4 regions of the Hahella sp. NBU794 genome follow, and region 1 is predicted to be linked to each of the others. Evidence: predicted binding sites of a transcription regulator. Region 1 holds the regulator's gene; each other region holds the start of a gene.
The links. The regulator FNR, encoded in region 1, switches genes on or off when oxygen is low (the NO sensors DNR and NnrR bind a similar motif). The targets are predictions, from matches to a motif close to TTGATNTANATCAA.
Positions count from the first base shown of each region.

Region 2: the regulator FNR is predicted to act here: its motif matches at 2,509-2,522, upstream of narL (two-component system response regulator NarL).
Region 3: the regulator FNR is predicted to act here: its motif matches at 3,381-3,394, upstream of ACQYWX_RS01895 (TraR/DksA family transcriptional regulator).
Region 4: the regulator FNR is predicted to act here: its motif matches at 1,474-1,487, upstream of ubiU (ubiquinone anaerobic biosynthesis protein UbiU).

Region 1 covers NZ_CP192738.1:5,153,497-5,159,342, forward strand. The annotation lists gene ACQYWX_RS22500 (substrate-binding periplasmic protein) at 1-628, shown strand, start outside; gene ACQYWX_RS22505 (substrate-binding periplasmic protein) at 813-1,547, shown strand; gene ACQYWX_RS22510 (lysophospholipid acyltransferase family protein) at 1,554-2,276, opposite strand; gene ACQYWX_RS22515 (hypothetical protein) at 2,587-3,603, shown strand; gene fnr (fumarate/nitrate reduction transcriptional regulator Fnr) at 3,748-4,527, shown strand; gene ACQYWX_RS22525 (sugar nucleotide-binding protein) at 4,524-5,441, opposite strand; gene alr (alanine racemase) at 5,596-5,846, opposite strand, start outside.
Region 2 covers NZ_CP192738.1:2,851,566-2,857,411, reverse strand. The annotation lists gene ACQYWX_RS12770 (SCO family protein) at 1-478, shown strand, start outside; gene ACQYWX_RS12765 (MFS transporter) at 605-2,221, opposite strand; gene narL (two-component system response regulator NarL) at 2,627-3,265, shown strand; gene ACQYWX_RS12755 (hypothetical protein) at 3,362-4,492, shown strand; gene ACQYWX_RS12750 (cation diffusion facilitator family transporter) at 4,555-5,496, opposite strand; gene ACQYWX_RS12745 (sensor histidine kinase) at 5,760-5,846, opposite strand, start outside.
Region 3 covers NZ_CP192738.1:420,427-426,272, forward strand. The annotation lists gene malF (maltose ABC transporter permease MalF) at 1-469, shown strand, start outside; gene malG (maltose ABC transporter permease MalG) at 480-1,370, shown strand; gene ACQYWX_RS01880 (CC0125/CC1285 family lipoprotein) at 1,527-2,015, shown strand; gene ACQYWX_RS01885 (RNA recognition motif domain-containing protein) at 2,274-2,552, shown strand; gene yjjX (inosine/xanthosine triphosphatase) at 2,808-3,335, opposite strand; gene ACQYWX_RS01895 (TraR/DksA family transcriptional regulator) at 3,480-3,803, shown strand; gene ACQYWX_RS01900 (response regulator) at 3,825-4,988, opposite strand; gene ACQYWX_RS01905 (methyl-accepting chemotaxis protein) at 5,193-5,846, shown strand, end outside.
Region 4 covers NZ_CP192738.1:2,321,494-2,327,339, forward strand. The annotation lists gene ACQYWX_RS10390 (U32 family peptidase) at 1-357, opposite strand, end outside; gene ubiU (ubiquinone anaerobic biosynthesis protein UbiU) at 418-1,416, opposite strand; gene ubiT (ubiquinone anaerobic biosynthesis accessory factor UbiT) at 1,555-2,139, shown strand; gene ACQYWX_RS10405 (LysE family translocator) at 2,156-2,779, opposite strand; gene ACQYWX_RS10410 (efflux RND transporter permease subunit) at 2,930-5,846, opposite strand, start outside.

The DNA of each region.
Region 1 (5,846 bases):
CGTAAATGATGCTGAGTATGAACACAGACCCGAGGATATCACCGGTCTGATTACTGATGTTGTTAAACAGATTTTTACTAAGGCGAAAATCGGTTACACCATGAAGCTGCGTAATTGGAGCTACGCATACAACTACGCTCAGCGCAAAGAGTTCCGAGGAGTATTTGGAACCACTCTCACCGACGCCCGCAAACCGCTTTTCAAATGGGTTGGCCCTATCGCATCAGACGGATGGGTACTGTACGCCAAGGGAGGCTCCACCATTAAAATCAACTCTATTGAAGACGCCAAGAAGTACAAGATAGGCGCGTATAAAGGGGACGTTAGAGAACAGTGGCTTCTTTCCAATGGCTTTGAGACTTCCAGTCTCGACGACGACGCCTTGAACCCCAAAAGACTGCAAAACGGCCAAATCGACCTCTGGATATCCGGCCCCGTATCCGGCCCATACTATGCTGCGAAGAATGGCGTCACCAACATCAAGCCTGTATTCACAGTTAAAGAGACACAGCTCTTCTTAGCGGTTAACAAGGAAACGCCAGATGAGTACGTTAACAAACTGAACGAAGCCCTGGAAAAAATGCGCTCCAGCGGCGAATTAGACAAAATTACCGCCAGATACAGATAGACAACAGAGTCTTACAAAGACTGCGAAGCCCCATTTGACGGGCTTCGCAGAGACTTTCCCGCCCGTTTCTTTTCACTTATCCGGAAAACTACTTATTCGGAAGTCACCTACTCCAGCTGTTTAATAAGCAGCCAGACTATTCGTTAGTCAGAACACTATCCGCCCAGCCGTTTGAGGTGATTTAATGATCGCTAAGAAGCTATTGTTGGTTTCTGTTCTCTTTCTATCCGCCATTGCTCGTGGCGAAACCTTTAACCTGGTCACGGAAAATTTCCCGCCTTTTAATATGGGCGAGGAAGACCACAAGTACGAACACAAAGCTGACGCTATCAGCGGCATCAACGTAGACATTGTAAAAGAGCTCTTCAAACGCTCGGGTTACGACTACCGCATGAAGCTCAGAAACTGGAATTACGCTTACAACTTTGCACAACGCAAGGAATTTCGTGGCGTATTCGGCACTACACTGACTGACGCGCGCAAACCGCTGTTCAAGTGGGTCGGCCCCCTCGCCAAGAATGACTGGGTCTTCTTCGCAAGGAATGACACAACAATCAAAATAAACTCTGTAGAAGACGCCAAGCCCTATTTGATTGGCTGCTACAAGGATGACTCCAGAGCGCAGTTTTTGAAGAACAACGGCTTCAACGCTTCAGAGCTGGAAGATGACAGCCTCAACCCAAAGAGACTGCAGCAAAGACAAGTTGATCTCTGGATCTCCAGCACCGCATCAGGCTATTACTACGCCAAGCTGGCCGGAGTTTCCGACATCAAACCTATCTTTACCATAAGAGACACCAGTTTATATCTGGCGATGAACAAGGACACACCTGACGAAAGCATTGAGCACCTCAACAAAGTGCTCGATAAGATGCGTACTGAAGGCTATTTGGACAAAGTGTACTCAAACTACAAATAGAGAGCTCTACGCCTGGCTTAAGGCGGCTGAAGTCCGCCTTATCCACTCTTCCATTTCCTTGTGAACTTCGTCAGTAGCTCGGCCGCTGGTTTCAATTGGCGCGCCGATTTTCACCTTTATCAAGCCTGGACGCTTGCTAATACTGCCGGCAGGCCAGCAATCTCCAGCGTTGTGCGCTATAGGCAGCAAAGGAACGCCAGCACTGACGGCCAACAAAGCGCCGCCCTTGTTGTATTTACCAACCTGCCGAGGGCGAACGCGTGTCCCCTCAGGATAAATTACAACCCAATACCCTGAGGTCAGACGCTCCTTTCCCTGCTTAAGCAATTGCTTAAGCGCCGCTGACGGCTTACTCCGATCAATGGCGATAGGCTTCAATCTCTTCAGCGCCCAACCAAAAAACGGAACCTTCATCAACTCTTGCTTAAGCACAGTACACTGAGGACGAAATATAACGCCTAGCAAATAAGTCTCCCAAGCGCTCTGATGATTGCTGACAACCACACAGCTCGTCTTTGGAATGTTCTCCAGCCCTTCGATCTCATAACGTATGCCACAGACAACACGCGCCCACCAAAGTGCGAACACATTAAACCGGGAGACGATGTAGTAACGCTTTTCAAAATTGACGTAAGGACCAATCAGCATCCCAACCAAAGATGTGATGATGACGCCCCAAGCATACCCAATGTAAAAAACGAAAGACCGAAATAGCTGAAATGCCTGCACTTTTGCCCGCCTTTTTTCAATGCCCGCAAAGGATATCAACTCCCCGCCCAAAGCTGCAATGAATGTTATCCCTCAACGTCCCAGAAACCCATTGTTTGAGGGATATTGCGACTAAAGTACACCCTCTCAGACAGCCACCCGCTCACCCCTTGATCAATATCAAGACTCCCTTTCGGGAGCTAGATACACTGAGCATGGAGAGAGGGGGGATCCACTTGCCAACAAGTGTGACAGCAGGCGCGCGCGCAAAATCGCTGACAATGATGGTCAAACGCGCGCAGATGTTTTCTTACCTGGTTGGAGACCCAATATGCCAGTTGGAAAGGTTGTCGAACAAGCGAAACAAAATGGGGGTAATGATAGCTGGGTTTATTTGCTCAACTCCCCCCCTAAAGAGTTCTCCAGTGAGAACTGGAGCGCCTTGGACGAGGGAGCCTATGAGGCGGATTATCGCAACAGCTCTCTGGCTCGATATTATGAAGGCGGGTTCGCACTGAGCGTTCAGGCGCCTTGCTTTAATACACTTGTCAGTGCGGAAAATTACACCCGCAGACTCCCATCCATGAATGCTAATTTGCAGAAGTACATCGACTATGTCGTGAAAGAAGTGAGACTACTCAAGCAAAACCTTCCCGCCGGCAGCCAGGTTAAGTACCTGCATTGGTTCGGCGATCTGGTCCGCCAGCTCACTCCCGCAGCGCAGACTCAGGTGATGTATTATTTGGGCAGGGAGTTCAAACTAAACTTCGACGCCGATGCGCGCCATGTTATCGAGCTGGACGCTCGCCCTGACTCCGAGGAAGCGCTAGCCCTGATTAAAGGGTTGGGCTTTAACATTGTCTGCATCAATGATCCTGGTGAATACGCACAGTCCTTCCCTATTGAGAGTCTTAGGGATTGGCTGCAGACCATTCGGGCATTCGACTTCAAAGCCGTTTATCTGCGCCTGAAAGTGACTCCTGCGACCGTCACCGCACTATCCGAGCACCTTGAGGAAATTCTGACAGAGAGACCGCAAGGCATCCTACTCTCCGGCCATAAAATGGAATTCGCCGGCACAGCAGGCCTGGAAGCGGCGCTAAAAGATTTCAAGCGGCGTATTAAGTCCGCATCGTTTATTCCTATCACGCAGGACTTTTTCGCACTACCTTGGACAGGCTTGATTAGCCAGGGAGTCAGCTGTCTACATGGCGTTGGGTTGGGCGCATTTTCTTACACACCACATTACCAGTTGCGCAACGCCACACAGTTGGACGACTACTACAAAACTCTGGACAACAGCGAGCTTCCAGCAAGAGCAATTCGTTACACTCAAACCCAGTTGTAACAAAAGGTGAAAACTATGTAAAAACAAAGGCGAGCGCAGGTTTTCCCTGTAAATTTCCCATTGTAGGGATTTGCTTTTAAATAGCTATTGGCTATCCTAGAAGCCTCTTTAAGCAGTTTCACTCATCCAGCCACGAGGCAACCGATGGAAAGCAAGCATATAGCAACCTCCTCTCCTTTTAGCTTACACAGAGGCTGCCACGAATGTAATTTGAGCAAGCTTTGCATTCCTATCGCGGTCGGGGCTGAAGATATTGATCGCCTGGAAGAAATCATTCGCCAGGGCAAAATGCTCAATCGCGGCGAATATATCTTTGAGCAACACACCCCATTCCGCTCGTGCTTCGCAGTTCGTAGCGGCGCGATCAAAACATTCACCGTATCAGAGGAAGGCGAGGAACAGGTCACTGGTTTCTATCTGCCTGGCGAGATTATCGGTCTGGACAGCGTTAGCATGGAAAAATACTCCTGCTCCGCCGTCGCCCTTGAACGCACCAGCGTATGCGAAATTCCTCTGGAGAAGTTTGAAGACCTTGCCTCAGACATCCCCAGCCTGCAGCACCACTTTTTCTCATTAATGAGCAAAGAGATTCAGGAGAGCAGGCAGCTCACTATGCTATTAAGCAAAAACTCGGCTGAAGAACGCATTGCCTCGCTTCTATTGTCCCTGTCGACACGCTTTAGCCGTCGTCGCCTATCCGGCACAAACTTCAGACTCCCTATGCCACGCAGCGACATAGGCAACTATTTAGGCTTGGCCGTCGAAACTGTCAGCAGGGTCATTACCCGCTTCCAGAACAATGGCATTATTAAGGTCCAAGGAAGGGAAGTTCAGATATTGCAATTGGACGAACTGCAGAAAATTCTTCGCCACGACACCAAGTGTCTGGAGCATCAGAAGGAATCAGCCCTTAACGCTCGTTAACGGGTCTCTTCCAAGCAGTTTTCAGCCGGTTTTACGCCGCCACGCTGCTGACATTGCTCAATCAACGCCGGCAGATAACGACGCCAGGGAAGCTGCTTGACGCCAAAGGTGTTGCGCAGCTTGATACAACCTAACGCGCCATTCGCCGGAAGCGCCACTCCAGGCAACACATCAGCGCCCTTTTTCTCGATCAGGGCCTGCAACATTTCTTCCTGTCCAAATGCCTGCAGCACAATCGCTTTCAACAGTTCATAGTGGGTGACAGCTTCAGCGCCAGCATAATGGTAAACGCCCCACACCGAGATATTACAACTCAGCTGCTTGATAACAGCGTCTACGACTCTCGCCACATCATCCACCGCGACGGGAGTCAGCTGCATATCGGTGCTGGCGTTTAGGCGCTTCCCTGAAGACAGCGCGGAAAGCATGGTCTGCAGCCAGCCTTGAGCGCCAGCCTCCAGCAACCAGCCCACCCTCAAGATCAGATGCTTGCTATAGTTTTCCTGAAGCCATTGTTCGCTCTGCAGCTTTGTCCGCCCATACACGGAAAGAGGACGTCCTTTGTTGGCGGATATATAAGGGTTCTTTTTGACGCCATCGAAAACAAGATGGCTGGAGAGATGAATAATCGGCGCCTTCCATAAAGCCGCCACCTCCGCTACCGCCTCACAAGCGGAGACATTAACCTGATAGGCCAAATCCGGATGCTGCTCCGCCTTGAACAGGTCAGCCATCTCCGCAGCATGAACCACGAAATCCGCAGACGGCATCGCCCTCATTGCTCGCACGATCGCATCATTGGTCATCAGAAACTGCTCGTAGGGAACGCCCTCCACTGCTATGCCGCTCTGCTGTAAACGCTGAGCTATAGCCTTACCTAATGGCGAATCAATTCCCGTCACACAAACAATCACTCATGCACCCCTTAAAATGTGTCTCGTAGCCTTTAGCGCCCCCAGAATGCGGGCCGTCTGAAGATATTATGTTAACAATATTGGCTGCTTGATGGGATTTTCGCAAACCCGATACCCCGGACTCTATCCCCATCATCCAGCTTAACGCTGCGCTTTAACCCCCTTCCGAGCGATTAAGGTATACCCTGGGGACACGCGAGGTCATGCCCGTAAATAAAGTATAGGAGATTGTTGACGCATATCCTGCAACCTCATCAGCGGAAACAGCTCCGCCCCACAGCTCCACCTCCGACCCAATACGCGCTTCTGGAATGTGAGAGATATCCACCGTCAGCATATCCATGGACACCCGCCCGATAATCTTTGTCCGCTTACCGCACACGGCGACAGGCGCACCATTTTGCA
Region 2 (5,846 bases), 2.3 Mb from region 1:
ACTGAAGTTTTCACTGCAAAGTGAAAACGCCGCCCCGGTGTCGGAGCAAGATTTCACTGGCAAGTACAACATCCTGTTTTTCGGTTACACCTACTGTCCGGATATCTGCCCCACCACCCTCGCCAGACTGAAGTCCGCACTGAGTAAACTGGACGCCGCCGAACAACAGCGCATCAATATTCTGTTTGTCAGCGTCGACCCCAAAAGAGACGCGCCGGAACAACTCAAAGCCTATACCGACGCCTTCGGCTCGGAGTTTATTGGTCTTACCGGCGATATGGACGCGCTACAGACTCTCACCAAGCGCTACCGGGTGGCGTTCGGCTATGGTAAGCCAGATGATACCGGCAATTATGAGGTCTCCCACAGCTCCGCTGCATTCGTGTTCGACGCGGACGGCAAGGCCCGCCTGTTACTGAGGGATGATCTCAGCGCTGATATGATCGCCAAGGATCTGGACCAGCTGCTCAAAAGCTGACGCTTATCTGCCGCAACCTGCCTCAGGGCAATAAAAAAGCGCGCCCTAAGGCGCGCCAAGATCAAGTTCCATCCCAGCTGCGTGAACGACGGGACGGAACTCCACTCCGCAGGAGTGACTCAGGAATCAAGGGTTATAAAACTCAGCGCCTTTACGCAGATAGAAGAACCAGTTCACCAGAACGCATACCGCGTAGAACACCGCAAAACCAATCAGCGCGTATTCCGGCGTGGCGGCCTTGATCTGCTCGCCGAACACCTGGGGAATGTAGAACGCGCCGTAGGCAGCCACTGCAGAGGTCCAGCCCAGTACGGGGCCCGCCTGTTCTTTCGGGAACACCATGGCGATGGTGCGGAAAGTGGAGCCGTTACCAATGCCGGACGCCGCGAACAGCGCCAGGAACAAGATGAAGAAAGGCGCAAAAAACTCTTCAGGGGTCGCTGAGTTATAGGCCGCGCTCATGTAATAGGCGACCGCCAGGGCGCACACCACCATCACCAGTGAGCAAATCTGCGTGACCAGCGCGCCGCCGAATTTATCGGAAATCCAGCCGCCCACCGGGCGAATCAGCGCGCCAATAAAAGGCCCCATCCAGGCGTACATAAGTGCGCTGGGACCGTTGGGGTTAACGGTATTATGAGTCATCACCCCGTCCACCATCACATGGCTGTATCCGAAGATCACCTTGATCGCCAGCGGAAAGGCCGCCGCGTAGCCGATGAAGCTGCCGAAGGTCATGGTGTAAATAACGCTCATCACCCAGGTGTGACGATTGCCGAAGATACGATACTGACGATTCAGACTACTGCGAATCTGTCCCGGCAACAGCTTGAGCAGGAACACCGTAGCGGCGATGACGGCCACCAACACCAGTTCTTTAGGGATGCCCCACCCTGCGCCGTTGGCGGACTCAGGCAGCATCAGCCAGAGTCCGGCGATGGAAGTCAGAAAACCGATCAACAGCATGAAGGTGATTTTGGAGAAGGAGCCGACAGGCCCGCCAATGTCCGGCGACACTTCATCGGTGCGAATATTGTTCATGCCGAACCAGCCAGCAAACGCCAGTGGAACCAGGAACAGCAACCACACAAAGCCTGCGTTTTGAATCCAGGTTTCAGAACCCGCAGGAATCTTGCCGATCAGCGTGCCGGATGGATTGACCAGGGTCATGGGGTCGCCGCCGGCCGCACCGAAGGCGCCGAACGTCATGAATAACGGCACCAGAATCTGCATAGTGGTGACGCCGAAGTTACCCAGACCTGCGTTGAGGCCCAGCGCCAACCCTTGCTGTTTCTTGGGAAAGAAAAAGCTGATGTTGGACATCGAAGAAGCGAAATTGCCGCCGCCCAGACCGGACAGTAACGCCAGCACCTGAAACACCCACAGGGGCGTGTCTTTACTTTGCAGGGCGATGCCGGCACCGATTGCTGGAATCATCAGCAGCGCAGTTGTAAAAAATATCGTGTTGCGACCGCCGCACAGGCGAATGAAAAAGCTGCTGGGAATGCGCAGTGTGGCGCCGGTCAGACCGGAAATCGCCATCAATGTGAACAATTCCGACGCCTGAAACGGAAAGCCCAGATTTAACATCTGTACTGTGATGACGCCCCAGTACAACCATACGGCGAAGCCGCACAGCAAACTCGGAATGGATATCCACAAATTCCGATTCGCTACTTTCTTACCGGTTTTTTGCCAGAACCCGCTGTCCTCTGGATTCCAGCCAGCAGTGATGTCCGCCATATGCCTTACCTCTGCGTTGGGCCTGAATAATAATCTTCGGCTCAACTATCTTTATAAACAGATGGGCCGACAATGCTCCGGAGGGGGTAGCGTTTAAGACCGGGGCCGTGTGGATGATCTGCTCACAAGCGACTTTAAGTAGCGCTACCATTTGCCGTATTTTCATAGCGTTAGAGCGATTTCCGAGAATCTGTGCAAGACTTTCGATACCCCCAATGAGGTAGACGAATCCGGCGCCAAAGCGGTAGGTCTTCGGTATGCGCAGCTCAGGGTCATCGTTGGTAAACCTGATATGGATCAAGTCCCTATCGCGCCGTCGCAGGGGCTTCTCTGAGTTCGTGTTATGCTGAAAACATCAGATAACGCTGGCCGTATAAATGAAAAGAATGACAAGGTGAAGCTGAGATGAGCGCAAAAGCAACGATCATGATGGTGGACGACCACCCCCTGTTTCGCAAAGGCATCCGCCAGTTGATCGAAATGGAGGATGAGCTGGACATCGTCGCCGAAGCCAAAAACGGCGAGGAAGGGCTGGCCAAGGCGAAGGAACTGGAGCCGGACCTGATTCTGCTGGACCTCAACATGCAAGGCATGGACGGACTCGATACCTTACGCGCCATTCGCGCCGCCGGCGTGGACTCGCGCATCATCATGCTGACAGTGTCCGACAACGAAGCCGATGTGGTGAACTGTTTCCGAGCCGGCGCTGACGGTTATCTGCTAAAGGACATGGAGCCGGAAGACATCCTGGAAAAGATCAAACAAGTAACGCTGGGCAAAATGGCGATCAGCGAACGCTTGACGGAAATTCTCGCCTCCGCCCTGCGCAAACCTGTGGAAGCCGCCGATCCTTCCGCGACCCTGACCAGCCGTGAATATGAGATTCTCACCCGCATCGCGCAAGGACACAGCAACAAAGTCATCGCCCGCGATCTGAATATTTCCGACGGCACCGTGAAAGTCCACGTTAAGCACATTCTCAAGAAGATGGGCATGCGCTCCCGGGTCGAAGCGGCGGTATGGCTGGTGAATCGCAAGGCGTGACATAGCAGGCGCGCCACTCGTTTGAGTGATGTTCGCCCTTGGTTAATCGAAGACAATTTTCCTTCCAACAACAATAAATCATCAGGAAGGAAATCCATGAATCATTACAACTGGCGCGCTGCGATCGCCGCCGCTATCCTGCCGCCGTTATTGGGCGGATGCCTGGAAAAACAAACCCTGGTCGCCATTCCCGACGCGGAAAATATTCTGTTTACGGCGGACGGCCAATTACTGGTGACCGGGGGCAAAGGCATATACCGCATCGACGCCCACACGGACGCCAGTGGCGAGGTCGTTTACGTCCCCACGGAGCTGTCGCCCCCACAACTGGACAGCTGCAATTACACCGGTATGGCGCAACATGGCGATTGGGTGCTGACGTCCTGTGTGGAGGCGCGCTGGCTGGTCATTCGCAACAATCACCTGCTGGCCGCCAATCTGAGTCGACCGGACTATCGCTTCGAATTCGTGACACGCAGGGGTGATACACGGGACCCATTCGATGCGCTGGCGATCCCCAATGGCGTCGCCTTCGCCCCGGATGGCGCATTGCTGGTGGCGGATGAAAATTTCTTCGCCACTTCCGGCCTGACACGCATTACACTGGCGTTTCCTGAAGCCGGTTCCGCCGGGACGCCGCAAATCACCGGTTTCCAGCGGGACTGGATCGCGGGAGAGCACGGACTCGGCTCCCCCAATGGCGTCAGAGTGGTCGGCGATCAACTATTCATCAGCGATGGCGACAGCGTGAAGCGTTTCCAGTTTGACGCCGACGGTTCCATACCCGCTCTGGTCACTGACCGCGACGGCAACTATCAAACCAACCTGGGCGTCACTCTCTGGCGGGAGCCCGGCGCCATTGTGGATGACATCATGCCTTATTGCGGCGGCGTCGCCTTGACCAGCTTTCTCAGCGGGCGCTTGCATTATGTCGCTTCATACACCGATCCCGCGACGGGACGCGAATACTTTCCAGAACTTTACGCCACACCCTGGTTCGCCTTCGAAAACCCCAGCGCGTTGGCGATCGGCCAAGACCCTCTGTTTGACGGCGAAGATTTGCTGATCACGGAGAAAGGCGTCTTATTCGAAGGCAAGTCGAGCTACGGCAACAAGCTGACCCGTGCGCCTCTGTCCCTGAATCTGCACGATCCCGACGCCTGCCTGCTGATACAGGAAGAGGCCAGAGAAAAACTGATCCGGCAGGGCGTGATATCAGAGTCGTAAAGACACAGGTTTGAAGTAAAGACAGCGGAGCCATGCGGGTCCGCTGTTAATATCGAATGGGGTTATACGTCGACCGTCGGCGCCGCTACGGCCGCCTTTTTACGACGGCTTTCCGCCTCCACGAAAATGCGCTTGCACTCAGGGAAGGAGGATTTGATCTGTTCGTCGAGGCCGGCGATGCGGGTTTCAATCTCGCCGGCGGAAATGCTGTCTTTGAAATCCACCGAGATATTCACCAGTACGAAGTCAGGCCCCATGTGCATGGTCAGCACTTCGTTGACATGCTCCACGCCCGGAATAGCCTGGGTCATTTCACGAATGCCTTTCACCACCTTCTTGTTGGCGCTTTCACCGATCAACAGCCCTTTGGTCTCCACCGCCAGCCACAGCGCCGTCAGGCCGAGAATACAGCCGATAATGACCGAGGCGACGCCATCGTAAACCGGATTGCCGGTCACCTGCCCCAGCACAATGCCGCCCAAGGCCACCACAAGGCCGAGCATGGCGGCGGCGTCTTCAAACAGCACGACAAACATGGAGGGGTCTTTGCCTCGTTGCACCGCTTCCACGTACCCCATCTGCCCTTTGGCGTTGCGGAATTCCTTGATCGCCATGACGAAAGCAAAGCCTTCAAAAAGAATCGCCAAAGACAGCACGATATAGTTGACCACCGGGTTTTCCACCACCTGCGGATGCAGGATGTGCTCAATGCCTTCGTAGATGGAGATGCCCGCGCCCAGGGCGAAAATCAGGATCGCCACAATAAAAGACCAGAAGTAAATTTCCTTACCGTGTCCGAAGGGAAAATCTTCCGATGCGGGGCGTTGGGAGCGCTTCATTCCGTGCAGCAACAACACTTGATTACCGGTGTCCACCACGGAGTGAACGCCTTCGGAAAACATCGCCGAGCTGCCGGTGAAGGCCGCCGCCGCAAACTTAGTGAGCGCGACCATTGCGTTGCCGACCAAGGCCGCATAAATCACTTTTTTAGAACCTGACGCCATGCGTACGGGTCTCCTTTTCTTTATCTGTCAGTATTGAGTTATCTAACTGTGCTTACTTGTTAAGCCACATGGATGTTGCAAATTTTCATGCGTCACACGCAATGAGAGCCGACCAATGTTTGAGCGACTCTCTCTGGTATTTCTTTTATAGATAAGGAAAGCGACATAACGGATGAGTTTCCCGCTTTCTCATGAAGCATGGAATTCTAAGGAAATTTGCCGCCTGACAATAGGCCTAATTTTCCCGACGGAAGCATCTTATCTCAGGCGGCGGAGGAAGGACGCTCCGGCTGCGCCTTGCGCTGGGCGATCGGCAGTTTGATGATAAACGTCGATCCCACGCCGGTTCG
Region 3 (5,846 bases), 2.2 Mb from region 1:
GCGTCCGGACTGGTTCAGCGACCCCGCGCTGGCGCGCACCATGATTCTGATCGTCAACACCTGGCTGGGTTACCCTTACATGATGCTGCTGTGCATGGGGTTGCTGCAGGCGATTCCCCGTGATCTGTATGAGGCCTCCGCCATGGACGGAGCGACTCCGCTGGATAACCTGTTCCGCATCACCTTGCCGCAGATCATCAAGCCGTTGATGCCTTTGTTGATCGCCAGCTTTGCATTCAACTTCAACAACTTCGTGTTGATCGCTCTGTTGACTGGCGGCGCGCCGGATATTATCGGCGCCACGACACCGGCGGGCACCACGGATCTATTGGTCAGTTACACCTACCGCATCGCTTTCCAGGATTCCGGGCAGAATTTCGGTCTGGCGGCGGCTATCGCTACGGCGATCTTCATCCTGGTGGGTTCGCTGTCGCTGATCAACCTCAAGTTGTCCAAGATAAAGGTATAGGAGCGTTATTATGGCGATGGTGCAGCCGCGTTCAGTGCGCTATCGGGTCTGGGCGACCCACTTTGGACTGCTGTGTTTTATCGGGATCATCCTGTTCCCGCTGCTGATGGTGGTGTCGATCTCCTTCCGCACCGGCAACTTCGCAACCGGCAGCCTGCTGCCGGAGCATCCCTCTCTGGAGCATTGGTCGCTGGCTCTGGGCATTCCCTATACCCAGGCGGACGGCACGGTGCTGCAGCCGCCTTTCCCGGTGTTGTTGTGGCTGTGGAACTCCATCAAGATCGCGGTGATCTCCTCCGCGCTGATCCTGTTGCTGTCCACTACCAGCGCTTATGCGTTCGCCCGTCTGCGCTTCAAGTTCAAGGGTGTGATTCTGAAGTCCATGCTGATCTTTCAGATGTTCCCGCCGGTGTTGTCGCTGGTCGCGCTGTACGCCTTGTTCGATCAGATCGGCAACCACGTGAGCTGGCTCGGCATCGACACCCACGGCGCGGTGATTCTCGCCTCGCTGGGCGGTATGGCGTTGCATATCTGGACGATCAAAGGGTATTTCGAATCCATCGACCGCTCGCTGGAGGAGGCCGCCATTGTGGACGGCGCCACCACCTGGCAGGCGTTCCGCTACATTCTGCTGCCGCTGTCGGTGCCGATTCTTGCGGTGGTGTTCATCCTCGCTTTCGTGATGAACATCATGGAGTACCCGATCGCCTCCATCCTGCTGTTGGATGTGAACAACCTGACCCTGGCGGTGGGCGCTCAGCAGTATCTCTATGAGCAGAACTATTTGTGGGGAGATTTCGCGGCGGCGGCGGTGCTGTCCGGGCTTCCCATCACGCTGATTTTTCTTTATTGCCAGAAATGGATTGTGGGTGGACTCACTGCAGGTGGGGTGAAAGGGTAATCGCGCAATCATCCTCTCGTCTTCCAAATTATTCCTTGCGCGTACCCGGCCGGATGGCCGGGTCTTTTTTTGTGCGCCAGTCGAGTTTTTCGAACTGGGTCTGAGTATTCCTCTCCCGCTGTGATAAATTGAATCTCCTGATAAGGAGATTCCCTAATGTTCCCGCGAATTTCGTTAATTATCGCAGCTTTATCCCTGACCGCCGGACTGGGCGGCTGTTCCGCGTTTTCCAAACTACCGGACTATATGGCGAAAGAAGACGGTCGGCCCCACGGTTATTCCGAAATTGCGTTGCCGGAAGGGGGTTATCAGGTCAGTTACGAAACCTACAAGAAATATGAATTGGTCGAAGTGGAAGAGCTGGCTATTCGGCGCGCCGCAGAGTTATCGGTAGAGCAGGGCGCCAAGGGGTTTGATGTCGAGAATACCCTGTGCTTCAAGGAATACCAGTTCGATAACGTGCCGGAGCAAAGCGCGTCCGGGCGTACTGTCACGCTGGCTTCGGCGGCGGGTCCTGTCTCGGTGCCGGTGGATGAACCCAACTTCCCCGGTTATACCCGCACCTTCGAGGTCAGGAAGTGCTTACTTAAAATCAAGTTGTTGCAGGATCTGGACGCCCCTGGCGAAGGGGGCGGCGCAAGTTGACGCTGTCGCATTCGTCACGGGTGAATAAAGGGTTGGCGGTGGTGATATGTCATCAATTGGAAATGGGAATGTTCCATAGTTAAATCATTTGACGTTTTGCCACTTTTGTTCCAGATTTGTATGCATTGTGCGCAGGCGCGAGAGCGGGCCTGCAACCGAATTAGCCAGCGGTTGGCTAGTCACTGACGATAATTGGAGCGTTTGGTTTTCGTCAGTGTGATTGCTACAGGCGCTCGTGACAAATAATGAGATGGTGAGATGAATATTTATGTTGGAAACCTGTCCTATCAGGTAACAGAAGACGATTTGCGGGAAGCGTTTGCGGCCTATGGCGATATCAGCAACGTCAATATCATCCGCGACAGAGATACCGGCCAGTCCAAAGGATTCGGCTTCGTAGAAATGTCCGATAACGGGCAGGCGGAAGAGGCGATTCAGAAGCTTAATGAAAGCAATCTGAAAGGCCGTAACATGAAAGTTAACGAGGCTCGTCCCCGGGAAGAAAAGCCAAAGCGTAATTTCAGACCTCGCCACTAATTTGTCATTGTAAGGAAAATAACCGTTCACCGGCTTAGCCGGGCGGCGATTTTTGTTCCTTACTGAGCGATGCTTTGTAGCAGCCGCTTCCGTTCGTCCTGAACGGAAATTGTGCCGCTAAGCGCGCCTTTGCTTTTCCAAACCCGGCCTTGCGCCGGGTTTTGGCGGTTTTCTTTGTATCGGTGAAAACGTCGGATCGTGGCTAATGTTTATTCTGCGTCAGCGGAGAAAAACAGCGTCGACGGATGAGACGGCTTAAATCCGAACCTCTGGAAGCGTAAAGCGGGTGAGCGCCAGGATCAGCGTGTCTGCGTACAGGCTTTCGCGGCTGAGCAACTCTCGGGTCAGCAGTCCGATTGCGCCTGTCTGTTGCTTGCTGTTCTGCGTTCCAAATAACCGGTCGTTGGCTTCTCCCAGCTCCATTCCCTGATCCATCATTTCGACGACGGCATGCGGTAGCGGCAGTGCTGCTGAACGCGCGTAACTGATATCGTCCCCGTGTCCCACCGCCACCCAGGCGACCGCGAACAGTTGGGAGCGAATCCGGTCGACGCCGCCTTCAAAGCTCACCCAGTAGTCGGCTGAAGGATGCGCTTCCCGCGCCGCCTGCACCCGGTTCAGGGCGCCTTGCAGGGTTTCGTCGTCGGTGAGGGGCTGAGAAGCGACGCCGGATTCGGTTCCGGCGCCGACGCAGTGAATCTGCGAATCGGGAAAACAACGACCGAAGCCGTTGCGCGCCGCATTGACTTTAACTGGATTGACGGAGGCTACGATGACTTCCATAGACATCTCACTGTTGCAACAAAATCGCAATTAAAACTTGTTGGTTTGCGGCGAATCAAGCCATATATTCTGTTTAGTGACATTCTTGCCAGGGAGAGCAATACCAGCCTGGGATACCACAGTAAGCATCGCGAAGGAGAGATTATGCAGCAGTCCCATATCAAGAACAGGTTGTCCGAGCAACTGACCGAACTCATCACCCGTCTGGAAGAGATCACCCGCGATCTCACCTCGGAGCACTCTGCGGACTCAGCGGAGCAGGCGCAGGAGCGGGAGAACGACGACGTGCTGAACGCGCTCAAAGTTGAGACGGAAATTGAGATCAATCAGGTGAAAAAGGCCCTGCAACGGTTACAGCAGGGTGAGTATGGCGTCTGTGCCGCATGTGGGGAAGATATTCCCGAGTCCCGCCTGCAGGTGTTGCCTTTCGCAGAGCTGTGCGTCAGTTGCGCCAGCAAGTCTGAATAACCACCTCTCCGGCATTACTTCCTATGACTCCAGGCTGAACTGCTCCAAAGCGCGGTTCAGTTCTTCAGGAGGCAGTTTCATCATTTCGGATATTTGCTGGATCAGCTGTCGATTCCCTGGATTAACCCGCAGACCCTGATGGAAGATGTCATTGGTGGTGAAGATGGCGTTGTCGATGATCGACATGATGGAGTGTTCCTGCTCTTCCGATAACCCCAGGGTATTCAGGGCGAACACCATTTGTTCGGCGGCGTTTTCCGTGGCGCTGATAATTTGGTCCGCCACGTCGGCATAGCGCTTGTCGATCTCGTCCAGCACCGTCTCTGCTTTGGACGTCAGTTGTTTGAGAATCTCCACCTGAAGTTCCGTGGTGCGGCGGTCGTCCAGCGCTTTCACCCGGCTGTCCATGCCCTGCACCAGATAGAACAGGTTGTCGCGCAGACGTCCGCAGCGTTTATCGTCACCCAGCGGCATGTTTTTCACCAGTAGCGACACCTGGTCGAAGTTGATGAACAGGCGGCGTCCGGCGGCATGCAGGCGCCCCGCGTCCTGGAAATGTCGCAGCAGACGGCTTTCCAGATCCCGGGAGAGGCCGTTGGGCTCCATGTTTTTTTCTTCGAAGCGCCCGCGAATCTGCAGACTGCAGCGCACATCGTAATTATTCAGCGCCTGAAACAGGCGTTGTCCCAGCTCGTCGAAGTTATTGCAGTCGGCGGAATCCAGCAGGAAGTTGATATTGACGCCCATATCGCCGCTGTCAGTCATGGCGGACATGGCGACGTCGTGGGTGAACTGCAGTTGCGACTTGAGCTGTCGGTTGGCGATGAGGTTGATGATGGCCTTGTTGATGCGGGCGATAAACTCTTCCGACGGCGTATTGGTGGGGATGACGTCATCCGCGCCGGAGTTGAACAGCGCAATGGTGTCTTCGACGCTATTGTCGGAGGTCAGGCATATCAGAGGGGTGTCGCCGATCTGGGTGTCCTGGCGCAACATGCCGAGAGTCATTTGCGCTTCTTTCAGCGGTTGCTCCACACAGAGAATGATCGCATGCCATTGGCCATCGTTGATCTTTTCAATGGCGTCGTGCAGTTCGCTTTGTTGCAGTTCCAGTAGGCTCAGGCTGGCTGTCTGCAGGGGCTCGGGCAGCGATCCTATGACTAGACCTGCGTATTTCAGACCCATATGAAACTCCTTGCCGATGATCCGTATTCCGCTTTTTCGCATGGTTATTCCAGAAGCATAGCGCATTTTTCCGGGTTGGCTGCGATGCGTCAGCGCTGATCCCGGGAACCCCGGTTTATTTTGATCAGGGTCTATTTTTTAAACGGCGGCGGCAGGTTGTTCTATAGTTATTAAATCCATTTCTAACAGCTTTCCTGGAATCCTATGCTTTCAATGACACAGAACCTCATGGCGAAAGACCCAATTGTGTTGGCTGCCCTGGGAACAGGACTGGCGACGCTTTGCGCCGGCTGGTTGACGTCGGGATTGCTCTCCGCTGGACTGTTCACCGCCTCCAGCCTGTCATTTTTCGCTTCCTGCCTGATTTCCGACGGCAAGCAGAATGAAAGCAAAGGAGAAGAGGAGCGACAGCGACAGAGCAGCGAGCGTGATTTCCAGAGCGCGGTTAAGGAAATCGACAATTACGCCAATGGGCAGTTGGCTTCCATCAGCTCGGATAATCGCGATCTGGCGGACACGATCAGTAACAACATTGAGTTATTGGGGCAGGCGTTCGTTTCTTTGAGTGAGTTGGCCAATCATCAGAATGAGCTGGCCAAAGAAATCTTCGAACGGATGAAGGGCAAAAAGAGCGACCCCAAGAAAGGCGGTAAAACCGGCGGAAAGAATGAAATCGGCGATGACAATATCAGCATCGAGTTTTTCGCCAAGTCACTGGATCAGGTTATCGGGACCTACGTTGACCTCTTGGTCAGCGTCAGTGAGAAAAGCGTCAATGCCGTGCATCGTATTGAGGATATGGTGACTCACATCGACCAGATGTTCTCACTGCTGGGCAATATTCAGGAAATCGCCGAC
Region 4 (5,846 bases), 2.8 Mb from region 1:
GTAAGGGCCGGCGATGAAAGGCCTTCCGGCTTCCGACATCAGGTGCGCCGCCGCCATGTCATTGGCTTCCACGCTCAGGCGTTCGTTTGCATTGGCCGCTTTGCAGATAGCGCGCAGGGACTTTAATTCCGACTCGGCTTCTATCAACGCCAGGGTGGAAAGCGCGACTTCTTTTCCGGCATCGAGCAGTGAATCGGCGATGTCCAGCCAGTCGCGCAAGTTCATCTCCCGGCGCTTGGAGCAGACAGTTTCTCCGAGATAGACAATATCGACCGGCGCGGCGGCGACCTGGGAATAGAATTGAACGACCATGTCTTTTGGCCAGAAATAAGGCAGGGGACCCAGAGAGATTTTCATATTACTGCGCCTTCTGTTGGTGGTTCGGGCATACGCGACCTGAGGTATGCGCCCGCTGATTTACTGCCAGGGACGGGAATACGCGCCCAATGTGGTTTGCGCGCCCTCTGACAGCGCCTGTAACGCCTCCAGCCAATCTTGCTGACAACGAAACGCCGCAGGTTCGCGCTGGAAGCAATCCAGGGCCTGACGCCAGGTGGACACGACCTGTGCGACATAAGACGGGCTGCGCTGTCGGCCTTCTATCTTCACCGCCTTGACGCCGGTCGCGGCGAGTTCTGGAATGAGATCGAGGGTATTCAGGCTGGTCGGCTCTTCAAAAACATGAAAAGCATGGCTGTCGCCGGCGTCAAAGCGTCCCTTGCATAAAGTGGGATAACCGGCGTTTTCGTCCGCTTCGAAGCGATCAATGAGAGAGCCGTTTAGGCGGGACTCCAGGCGTCCGTCTTTCTGTTCCCACTTTACGAACTTGGCGGGCGAGCAGGCGCCGCTGTTGTTGGGCGATTCGCCGGTCATGTAGGACGACATATAGCAGCGTCCCTCGGCCATGATGCAAAGGCTGCCGAAAGCGAAGACTTCCAGATCAACCGGGCTTTGCGACGCCACCTGACGCACCTGCGGCAAGGACAATACTCTGGGCAGGACAGCTCGTTTGATATTGAAACGGTTGTGATAGAAGCGCAGCGCTTCATAGTTGGTGGCGGAGCCCTGTACGGAGAGATGCAGGTTCAGCTGGGGATACTGGCGGGCGGCGTAATCCATGACGCCGATATCGGCGGCGATCAGCGCGTCCGCCTGTAATCCGGCGACTTTATCCACCGCGTTGCGCCAGCGCTCCCAACCTTGTGACTGCGCATAGGTATTGATGGCGACGAAGAGCTTCACGCCACGGTCGCGGGCGTAAGCCAGCGCTTGTTGAGCCTTGGCGTCGTCGAAATTCAGCCCGGCGAAATGACGGGCGTTGGTATCGTCTTTGAATCCGATGTAAACAGCGTCGGCGCCGTTATCCACGGCGGCGCGAAGAGCGGGAGGACTTCCCGCCGGACAAACCAGCTCCATTGCATACTCCCAGGGCGGCAAATGCGGGTAAGGTAGCAAAAGCGCTGTGTGGGGGATTTGATGGAAATCAATATGCCCCGGGTCCTGAGTCTATTTAATAACGGCGACTAAACGCTGCGACAAGGGAGACAGGTATTCATGTTCAAAAGCCCGCTGCAATTATCCAAAGAACTCGCCGCCGCGTTGCCGGCGCTGACAGATGTGGTGCGCCGGCCGGGACGCTATCTACTGCATCCCTTGGCGCGAACGCCGTTTCCGCTCCAGGCCGCGCTTATTCGCAAGCTCCTGCAGGACGGTTTCGGTGAGGCGATCAGAGAAGGAGAGTTCGACTCTCTTATCCATCGCTGGGTCAAAGTGACGGTGGTGGATTTGGAGCTGAGCTGGAGCCTGAGTCTTGGTGAGGATCGCTCCATCAGAGTGGCGCGGACGGAAACGGCGGATACGGAAATCCGGGGCGATTCCGCCGCCTTCGCCTTGATTGCGGGTCGCAAGATGGACCCGGATACGCTGTTTTTTCAACGCCGGATTGTAATTCTCGGAGATACGGAGCTGGGCCATGAGATGAAGAATCTGTTGGATACCGGCGATCTCAACGACCTGTCTGCGCCCGTCCATAAGCTGTTGGAGCTGGCTTCCTCCCTCGCTGCTTATTGGGAAGCCTCCAAACGGGATCTGGCGGCGGCGCTGAGCTATAAAATTCCCGTTACGCCGCAAACCTCCTGACGTCTGAAAACCCGCGTCAGAAAAATGCCAGCCAGGCTCCGACGCCGATCATTAAGGTCCCAGCGATACGGTTCAACAAGCGGACGTTATCGCCTTGCAGCAGGAAGTGGCGCAGCGTGCGGCCGCCGCTGGCGTATAACACCAGGCAGAAAAATTCCACAATCAACAGGATGGACACCAAGGTCGCCAATTGCGGCGCCATTGGGGCGTCGGTTGAAATGAAGGGCGGCAACAGCGACACCATGAACGCCCAGCCCTTGGGGTTGGAAATCGCCGTCACAAAGCCCTGTGTAGCCAGCTCTGTAGGGCTGGCGACGCGGGAGTCCTCCATCTTCTCGGGAATGGCCATTTTGCCCCGGGACAGCCACATCTGTACGCCAAGGTAGGCGAGGTAAGCGCCCCCGACGTACTTAAGCACGGAGAACACCTGCGGATACTGCAGCATCAAAGTGGCGACGCCTACGACAGAGGCGACGGAGACAATGCCGACGCCGATCAATTCGCCCCACATCATCCAGAACGTACGCTTCAAACCAATGCTTAATCCCATGGTCAACGCCAGCGTCATGCACATGCCCGGGGTGGCGGACACAAACAGGCAGGTGGAGAGAAACACCAGAAACACGGAATAGTCGGTCATACAGCGGTCGTCCTGAAAGCGATGGTCTAGCGGATGGCGTTAGGGGAATAAATCAGAAAAGCCATTATCAGGCAAGCCGGAGCCGCCCGATAATTGCTTTTTTCAATAGGGCTCCGGCGCTGGCGGGCGCCGGAGGCTAAGAGGGAAAGGTCAGGCGTGGGACAGTTCGCCGTCTACGTCCTCCTGTTTTTCGACCAGACTGTGGTCCGTGCCCAGGATCATGTACATGGTGGGCACTACAAACAGCGTGAAGATCGTGCCGATGGACAGGCCGGAAGCAATCACCAGACCGATATCGAAACGACTGACGGCGCCGGCGCCGCTGGCGAACAGCAGAGGCAGCACGCCCACCACCATCGCGGCGGTGGTCATCAGAATCGCCCGCAGACGAATGCCGGCGGCCTGTTCGATGGCCTCACGCTTGCTCAGTCCCTGTTCCACCTGCAACTGGTTAGCGAACTCCACAATCAAGATGCCGTGTTTAGTGATCAAGCCAATCAGCGTCACCAGACCGATCTGAGTGTAGATATTCACTGACGTCACACCAAAGGCGATGGGAATCAACGCGCCCAGCAACGACATCGGCACGCTCACCAGAATGATGAACGGATCGCGGAAGCTCTCGAACTGCGCCGCCAGCACCAGATAGATCATCAACAGGGCGAAAAAGAAGGTGAAGATCAGCGCGCTGCCTTCCTGCTTGTACTGTCGGGACTGTCCGGCGTACTCATATCCATAGCCCTGCGGGAAGATGGTCTGCGCCTTCTGGTCCAGGAAGTCCAATGCTTCGCCCAGACTGATTCCGGGCGTCATGACGCCTTCCACCACCATGGAGTTCAACTGCTGGAACTGCCCGCGCTTATTTGGCTCCGCGCCTTTGGAGACTTCCGCGATGGTTGAGAGCGGAATCAGCTCGCCGGAAGCGGTGCGCACGTAGTAGTCGTCCAGTTGCTCAGCTGTGGCGCGGTATTCCCGCAGCACTTGTGGAATCACCTTGTAACTGCGGCCTTCCACGCTGAAGCGGGTGGTGTAGCCGCCGCTCAACATGGTCGCCAGAGCTGCGCCGATATCCTGCATGCTGATGCCCAGTTCCGCCGCCTTGCTGCGGTTGATGGAGATATGCGCGGTAGGCTTGTCGAACTTCAGGTCGGAATTAACGAACAGGAACTTGCCACTCTTGCGCGCTTCCGCCAGCAGCTCTTGACCCAGCTCATACAGCACCTTGTAATCCTGCGCGGTGGTGATAACGAACTGTACAGGCAGGCCGCTGGAGCCGGGCAGGGTGGGCAGGTTGAAGGAGACCGATTGATAACCGGCGATATCCCCCATGCGCTGCTGCATGATGGGAACCAGCTCCATCTGACTGCGCTCACGCTCTCCCCAGGTTTTCAGGATCATGCCGGAGAACATGCTGTTGGCGGAACCGTTGGCGCCTTGCACGATGAAGTAATCGTTTCTCTCATCAAAGGTCTCAATGGTTTTGATGACTTCATCGGTATAGGCGGCCACGTAGTCATGAGTGGCGCTCACCGGCGCGGTGGACATGCTGAAGATGATGCCCTGATCTTCGTCCCTGGCCAGCTCTTTGTTGGACAGCTGATACAGGTAAAAACAGCTCACCAGCATCGTCAGCACCATCACCAGCGTGACCGGGCGATAATTGAGCGCGTTATGCAGGCGACGCTGGTAGGCGCCTCTGAGCTTTTCAAATATCTCATCCAGCCAGATCGCCATCTTGCTGTTGGTTTCCGTCATCAGCTTGGAGCACATCATCGGCGACAATGTCAACGCAATGACGCCCGAGATGATCACCGCCCCCGCCAGGGCAAAGGCGAACTCTTTGAACAGGCCGCCCGTCAGTCCCCCGAGGAAGCCAATCGGCGCGTACACCGCCGCCAGGGTCAGGGTCATGGAAATGACCGGCGTGGCGATTTCCCGGGCGCCAATGATGGCGGCCTTGAACGGCGACAGGCCTTCATCGATATGGCGGTGAATGTTCTCCACTACCACGATGGCGTCGTCCACCACCAGACCGATAGCAAGCACCATCGCCAGCAGGGTCAGCAGGTTGATGGAGTAGCCCAGCGCCAGCATGAAGAAGCAAACGCCCACCAGAGACAGCGGGATAGTCACCACCGGAATCATTACGGCGCGCAAAGAGCCCAGGAACAAAAAGATGACGAATATAACGATGACCGTCGCTTCGCCAACCGTCTTGATTACTTCGTTGATGGAGTCGCGAATGAACTTGGTGGCGTCATAAGCCACTTTGACGTTCAGTGCGCTGGGCAACTGCTTCTCAAGCGCTGGCATCAGATCGTAGATATTGTCGATGACTTCCAACGGGTTGGCGGCGGGCAGGGACGTAATGGCGACAAACACGGCGCGGTTGCCGTTGAAGTACACCGCTGAATCGTCGCTTTCCGCATCCAGCTCAATGGTGGCGACATCCTGCAGACGCACCAGGGTGGCGTCATCTCGTTTCACCACTAACTGCTGGAATTCCTGCACGCTGTGCAAGTCCGTATCGGCGGTGATATTGGCGGTGATGTACTGGCCTTTAGTCGCGCCGGCGGCGGACAGAAAGCTGTTGGAGCCGACGGCGCGGGCGACATCCTGAGGCGTCAGGTCGAAGGCCGCCAGCTTCTGCGGATTCAGCCAGACGCGCATGGCGAATGTTTTGCCCCCGAGAATTTCCGCTTTGGCCACGCCATCGGCGGTTTCCAGTTGCGGCTGCACCACGCGCTTCAGGTAGTCGGTGATCTGCGCTTCGCTCATGTCCTGGCTGAAGAAGCTGACGTACATGAGCGCGGTGGTGCCGGCGGTGGACTTCTGAATCACCGGCTCTTCCGCATCCGCTGGCAGCTGACGGCGCGCCTCCGCCACTTTGGAGAGAATCTCCGTCATCGCGGTGCTGGAGTCAAAGCCCAGTTTCAGGTGCACTTCCACCAGACTGGAGCCCTGGTTGCTGGAAGAGGTCAGATAGTCGATCCCCTCGGCGCTCGCCACGGCCTGTTGAATGGGCGAAGTGATGAACCCCGACACCAGTTCAGAACTGGCGCCAGGA